2 regions of the Mesorhizobium sp. LSJC269B00 genome follow, and region 2 is predicted to be linked to the other one. Evidence: riboswitches for the same ligand, from Rfam matches in the RefSeq annotation. Region 2 holds a riboswitch; the other holds the start of a gene.
What was found. A riboswitch is a leader RNA that binds a small molecule or an ion and turns the genes downstream of it on or off. The one in region 2 is predicted to bind S-adenosylmethionine.
Positions count from the first base shown of each region.

Region 1: linked by a shared signal. The riboswitch ahead of X771_RS160425 (homoserine O-acetyltransferase) and the one ahead of X771_RS147730 (O-succinylhomoserine sulfhydrylase) in region 2 are both predicted to bind S-adenosylmethionine.

Region 1 is NZ_AYVN01000001.1:924,938-928,339, reverse strand. It holds gene metW (methionine biosynthesis protein MetW) at 1-613, opposite strand, end outside; gene X771_RS160425 (homoserine O-acetyltransferase) at 610-1,779, opposite strand; SAM riboswitch at 1,840-1,917, opposite strand; gene hisC (histidinol-phosphate transaminase) at 2,044-3,153, shown strand; gene X771_RS160435 (prephenate/arogenate dehydrogenase family protein) at 3,158-3,402, shown strand, end outside.
Region 2 is NZ_AYVN01000006.1:28,830-32,231, reverse strand. It holds gene X771_RS147725 (ceramide glucosyltransferase) at 1-580, shown strand, start outside; gene X771_RS147730 (O-succinylhomoserine sulfhydrylase) at 592-1,782, opposite strand; SAM riboswitch at 1,840-1,917, opposite strand; gene X771_RS147735 (2'-deoxycytidine 5'-triphosphate deaminase) at 2,058-3,152, shown strand; gene X771_RS147740 (ABC transporter substrate-binding protein) at 3,254-3,402, shown strand, end outside.

The DNA of each region.
Region 1 (3,402 bases), on a different contig from region 2:
ACCGCTTCAGCAAGAACACCGCTTGCTGGCCGAAGAAATTCCAGAACCACCATGGCATCGACAGGCCGATCTTCTGGCCGTTGCCGTCGAGCGCGGTGGCTTTCTCGACCGAAGCGCCGAGTTCCTCGACCAGATTGACGAAGTCGCGGATGGTGCAGAAATGGATGTTGGGCGTGTCGTACCAGGAATAGGGCAGGTCCGCGGTCACCGGCATCCGGCCATTGACGAACAGCGACAGCCGCACCCGCCAGTGGCCGAAATTGGGGAAGGAGACGATGGCGCGGTTGCCGATTCGCAGCAGTTCGTCGAGCACCAGCTTCGGGTTGCGGGTCGCCTGCAGCGTCTGTGACAGAACGACGAAGTCAAAACCCTTGTCCGGATAGAATTCGAGGTCGGTGTCGGCATCGCCCTGGATGACCGAGAGGCCGCGCGCAACGCATTCATTGACGCCGCGCTGTGACAGCTCCAGCCCGCGGCCGTCGACCTGCTTGGTCTCCTGCAGGAGTTCGAGCAGCAGGCCGTCGCCGGAGCCGACATCGAGCACCCGCGACTGCGGGGGTATCAGGTTGGCCACGACTTCCAGGTCGACGCGCTGGCTGCCATTGACGCTCATGAGGCGAGCCCCCTTGCGCGGGCCGCCGAGCCGATGAAGCCCTTGATGGCGGCAAACAGTTCGGGTTCGTCGAGCAGGAAGGCATCATGGCCGCGGTCGGTGTCGATCTCGACGAAGGAGACCGATGCGCCGGCGGCGTTGAGCGCATGCACGATCGAGCGGCTCTCCTCGGTCGGGAACAGCCAGTCCGAGGTGAAGGACACCAGGCAGAAGCGGGTCTTGGTGCCGGCAAAGGCATCTGCCAACCGGCCGCCATGGTCGGCGGCGAGGTCGAAATAATCCATCGAACGGGTCATGTAGAGGTAGGAGTTGGCGTCGAAGCGGTCGACGAATGTCATGCCCTGGTGGCGCAGATAGCTTTCGATCTGGAAATCTGCGTCGAAACCGAAGGTCAGCGCTTCGCGGTCCTGCAGATTGCGGCCGAATTTCCGATGCAGGGCGGCTTCCGACAGATAGGTGATGTGGGCGGCCATGCGCGCCACGGCGAGCCCCTTTTCCGGGCGCTTGCCGTGCTCGAAATATTTGCCGCCATGCCAGTCCGGATCAGCCATGACAGCCTGGCGGCCGACCTCGTGGAAGGCGATGTTCTGCGAGGAATGGCGTGCGCCTGTGGCGATCGGCAGGGCCGAGAAGACGCGCTCGGAATAGCATGACGCCCATTCCAGCACCTGCATGCCGCCCATCGAGCCGCCGAGCACGCAAAACAGCTTTTCGATGCCGAAATGGTCGACCAGCATCAGTTGCGCCCGCACCATGTCGCGGATGGTGATGATTGGCAGGTCGAGGCCGTAGGGCTTGCCGGTGGCGGGATTGGTCGAGGCCGGACCGGTGGAGCCGAGGCAGCCGCCGATGACGTTGGAGCAAATGACGAAGAAGCGGTTGGTGTCGATGATCTTGCCGGGACCGATCAGCACTTCCCACCAGCCGGGCTTGCCGGTCACCGGATTGGTGCTGGCGACATGCTGGTCGCCGGTCAGCGCGTGGCAGACCAGGATGGCGTTGGTGCGGGCATCGTTGAGGGCGCCATATGTCTGGTAGGCGATCTGGAACGGCGACAAAAGCGTGCCGGCGTCGAGCTTCAGCGGCTTGTCAGGGCCAAAACGCAACACAGGGCTCGACGGGTTGTCGGCCTCGTTGTTGGTTTTTGTAGCGCGGAGCGCGGCCATGTGACTCTCCTTGCCCGCCGTCAGGCAATAAAAAACCGGCAATGCGATCGCAAAGCCGGTTACGTCACGCAAACGGCCCTTTAGCGAGTTGTTTAACGTGGCTGCAAGCCGACCGGCCAAATCACCACGGAACTGTTGCGTTCTTCTAGAACTCGTGCGGCCCGGCGTCAACGGCCAGCTATTGCCCGCCTCTCGACATTCGCGGCTACGGCTTGTATTTCCGCTGCGGCCTCCGGACGGAGGCATTCTCGATGGATTTGCGACATGGACAAGACAGCGGACAAGGCACGGCCGACGCCCCGCGCGGGCATTATGGACATCGACGCCTATGTGCCGGGCAAGAGCACGGCACCGGCCGGCGTCGCCAAGGTCCATAAATTGTCGTCGAACGAGAACCCGCTCGGCCCGTCGCCGAAGGCGATCGAGGCCGCGCGCGAAGTGGCCAGCAAGCTCGATGTCTATCCCGACGGCACCGCCCGCCGGCTGCGCGAGGCGATCGCCGAGGTGCATGGCCTCAACCCGGCAAACATCATCTGCTCCAACGGTTCCGACGAGATTTTGGGCCTGCTGGCGCAGACCTATCTGGCGGCCGGCGATGAGGCCATCATCACCGAACACGCCTTCATGATCTACAAGATCTACATCCAGTCGGCCGGCGGGACACCGGTGACGATCAAGGAAACCGAGGAACGCGCCGACGTCGACGCGATCCTGGCCGCGGTGACACCGCGGACCAAAATCATCTTCCTCGCCAATCCCAACAATCCGACCGGAACCTATCTGCCGTTCCAGGAGGTCCGCCGCCTGCATTCCGCTCTCCCGGGCAACGTGCTTCTGGTGCTCGACGCGGCCTATGCCGAATATGTCAGGCGCAATGACTATGAGGCCGGCATCGAGCTGGCGGGCAGCGCACAGAATGTGGTCATGACCCGCACCTTCTCCAAGCTTGGCCTTGGCGGCGCGCGCATCGGCTGGATGTATGGCCCACTGCACATCGTCGATGCCATCAACCGCATCCGCGGCCCTTTCAACGTTAACGCAACAGCGATCGAGGCCGGCATTGCCGCCATCCGCGACCGCGCCCATGTCGAGCGCAGTTCGTTGCACAACGAGACCTGGCTTACCTGGCTGAATGAAGAACTGACGAAGCTTGGGCTGCGCGTGACGCCCAGCGTCGGCAATTTCGTCCTCATCCACTTTCCCGACGACAAGAGGCATTCGGCTGAGGCGGCGGACGATTACCTCACCCAGCGCGGCTATATATTGCGGCGCGTTACCGGCTATGGCTTTCCCAATGCGCTGCGCATGAGCGTCGGCACCGAAGAAGCAAATCGCGGCGTCATCGATGCCCTCACGACATTTCTGAAAAGCTGAAACAATGACAGCACCGATGTTTGAAAAGATCGCGCTGGTCGGCATCGGCCTGATCGGCTCGTCGCTGGCCCGCATCATCCGCCGCGAGGGCCTGGCCCGCCATGTCGCCATCGCGACGCGCAGCCCGGCCACGCTGGCGCGGGCGAAGGAGCTCGGTCTTGGCGAGAGCTACACCACCGACGCCAGGGAAGCGGTCCGCGACGCCGACCTGATCATCGTCTCGGTGCCAGTGGGGTCGTCGGGCGAGGT
Region 2 (3,402 bases):
CGGCGAGGCGCTCGGTCTCGGCTTTGCCCAAGGCAAGAGCATGCTGTGGAACAAGCCGATGCTCGATACCAGTGGCGGTATCCGCGCGCTGGCCGCCGAGATCGCCGAGGATGCTGCTGCAACCAAGCTGGTCAACGGACTGGGCCTGCACGTCAATCTCGTTGCCTCGCCTTTCGAGCAACCACTGGGGCAGCGCCGACTTGCCGACATCTGGTCGCGCCAGGCGCGCTGGGCGCGGTTGCGCCGCGTCACTTTCCCGCTGTTTTTCGCACCCGAGATCCTGACCGGCGTCGCCGTGCCGCTGGCGTTGGCGCTGGTGGCGGCCGCAAGTGCCGGCATCAGCCTGCCGGCCACGGTGTTGGCCGTGCTGACGGCGGCCTACATTCCCGAATGCGCGCTGGCCGCGGCCAAGGGCTGGCACCTGTCGCTGCGCATGGTCCCGGCGATGATGGTGCGCGACATGATGCTTCCCGCCATCTGGGCGCGCGGCTGGCTGAGCGGCGCCGTCGACTGGCGCGGCAACATCATGACCATCGGCACCAAGACGGCCGAACTGGAAGAGGTTTCGTCGGGAGCGTGACGCCTCGCGGCCTATCCGGCTGCCTTCAGCGCCTGCGCAACGTCCTCCAGCAGATCGTCCGTATCCTCAAGACCGACCGACAGCCTGAGCGTTCCCGGCCCGATGCCAAGCTCGGCGCGAGCTTCGTCGCTGAGGTTCTTGTGCGTGGTGGTCGCCGGATGGGTGATCAGGCTCTTGGCGTCGCCGAGATTGTTGGAGATCAGCACGATGTCGAGCGCGTTCTGCAAGGCGAAGGCCGCCTGCTTGCCGCCCTTGATGTCGAGGCAGATCAGCGTCGATCCGCCTGTCATCTGCTTCTTGACGATGTCGGCCTGCGGGTGGTCGGCGCGGCCGGGATAGATGACGCGGGCGATTTCCGGCCGTCCTGCCAGGAAATCCGCGATCTTGGCCGCGCTTTCAGTCTGCTGGCGCACCCGAACCGGCAGCGTCTCCAGGCCCTTGAGCAGCGTCCAGGCGTTGAACGGCGACAGGCTCGGGCCGGTGTGGCGGAAATAGTCGTGCAAATTCTCGTCGATCCATTTCTTGTCCGACAGGATGATGCCGCCGAGACAGCGTCCCTGGCCGTCAATGTGCTTGGTCGCGGAGTAGACGACGATATGGGCGCCGAGCTGCAAGGGCTTCTGCTGCAAGGGCGTGGCGAAGACATTGTCGACGATCAGCCTGGCGCCGATCGAGGTGGCGAGCGCCGCCACCGCTGCGATGTCGACCACTTCCAGCGTCGGATTGGTCGGGCTTTCCAAGAAGAACAGTTTCGTGTTCGGCCGCACCGCCTTTTCCCAGTTGGCGATGTCGGTGCCGTCGACCAGCGTTGCCTCGATGCCGTATTTCGGCGCCAGCGTCTCCACCACCCAGCGGCAGGAGCCGAACAGCGCGCGCGCCGCAACGATATGGTCGCCGGCCTTGGCGCTGCACAGGAGCGCTGCCGTCACCGCCGCCATGCCGGACGCCGTGGCGCGCGCATCTTCGGCACCCTCCAGCGCGCACATGCGCTTTTCGAACATGTCGACGGTAGGGTTGGCATAGCGCGAATAGATGAAGCCCGGCTCCTCGCCCTTGAAACGGGCTTCCGCGGCCTGCGCCGTTTCATAGACATAGCCCTGGGTGAGATACATCGCTTCCGACGTCTCGCCGAACTGGGAACGCAGTGTTCCCCCGTGCACGAGTGCGGTCTGAGGCTTCCAGTTACGCTTCTTGGTGCTCATCGCTTTTGTTCCAGACACAAAAAAACCGGCCGCGAAAGTCGCAACCGGTCCATATGGCCTTGCGGCCCGACGGTCCTTTAGCGACTTGTTTAACGTGGCTGCAAGCCGACCGGCCAAATCACCACGGGATAACGACCCTTTAGACCTCACCTGCGCTTGCGTCAATTGCCGGCTTCATTAAGAGGTTTGTACCAGGCAGGTTCCGCAATAATATCCAGCGGTTTTGCGGCAAGAACCTGCCACAAAGAGACCGACCTTGGAGCGGAGCCAGCCTTTTGCGGCAGACAGGCATTCTTCCCGATCAGGACATTTCCGCGCTGTTTCAGTCCGGCGCGCTGAAGTCGCCGCGCGCGCTCGATGTCGACCAGGTGCAGCCGGCGAGCCTCGATCTCAGGCTCGGCGACAAGGCTTTTCGCGTGCGCGCCTCCTTCCTGCCGGGTCCCGATCATCTGGTGGCCGACAAGCTTCACCGGCTGAAATTGCATGAGTTCAGTCTCGCCGAGGGCGCGGTCCTGGAAACCGGCTGCGTCTACATCGTGCCGCTGCTCGAAAGCCTGGCGCTGCCCGCAAACGTGTCGGCCTCGGCCAACCCGAAGAGCTCGACAGGCCGGCTCGACATCTTCACCCGGGTGATGACCGATCGCGGCCATGAGTTCGACAAGATCGCCGCCGGCTATCACGGGCCGCTTTATCTTGAAGTCAGTCCTCGCACCTTCCCGATCGTCGTGCGCGCCGGATCGCGACTGTCGCAGATCCGCTTTCGCACCGGCAACGCGCTGTTATCGGAGGCAGAGCTGAACGAATTGCACCGCGCCGAGATGCTGGTGGCGACCGAGCCGCCCAACATTTCCGGCGGCGGCATTGCGCTGTCGATCGATCTTGACGGCGACCAGAACGGCCTGGTCGGCTATCGCGGCAAGCATCACACCGGCTTGGTCGATGTCGACAAGCGCGCCGCCCAGGATGCCGTCGATTTCTGGGAGCCGCTCTATAAGAGCGGCGCCGGCGAACTGGTGCTCGACCCGGACGAGTTCTACATCCTGGTCAGCCGCGAAGCGGTGCACGTGCCGCCGCTCTACGCCGCCGAGATGACGCCCTTCGATCCGCTGGTTGGCGAATTCCGTGTTCACTATGCCGGCTTCTTCGATCCGGGCTTCGGCCATTCGGCCTCAGGCGGCACCGGCAGCCGGGCGGTGCTCGAAGTGCGCAGCCACGAAGTGCCGTTCATCCTCGACCACGGCCAGATCGTCGGCCGGCTGGTCTACGAACACATGCTGAAGCGGCCGCAGGCGCTTTACGGCACCGATCTCGGCTCGAATTACCAGGCGCAAGGCCTCAAGCTCTCCAAGCATTTCCGCCCCGCCGGCTGAACCTTCGATCACCATCAGGCAAAATACTTGCCTGCGCTGCCTCACCATGCTTGGCTGCCTTTCGGTGGCCGGCAAGAGAACGGCGCGCAAGGGGAACCAAAATGCAGATTTCAAGATGGATCATATCGGCAGCGGGCGCTGCCATGCTGGTGATATCGGCCGGCTCGCTGGCTGAGGCGCAGGAGAAATTGAAGATCGGCACCGAGGGCGCTTATCCGCCCTTCAACACCATCACCGCGGACGGCAAGAT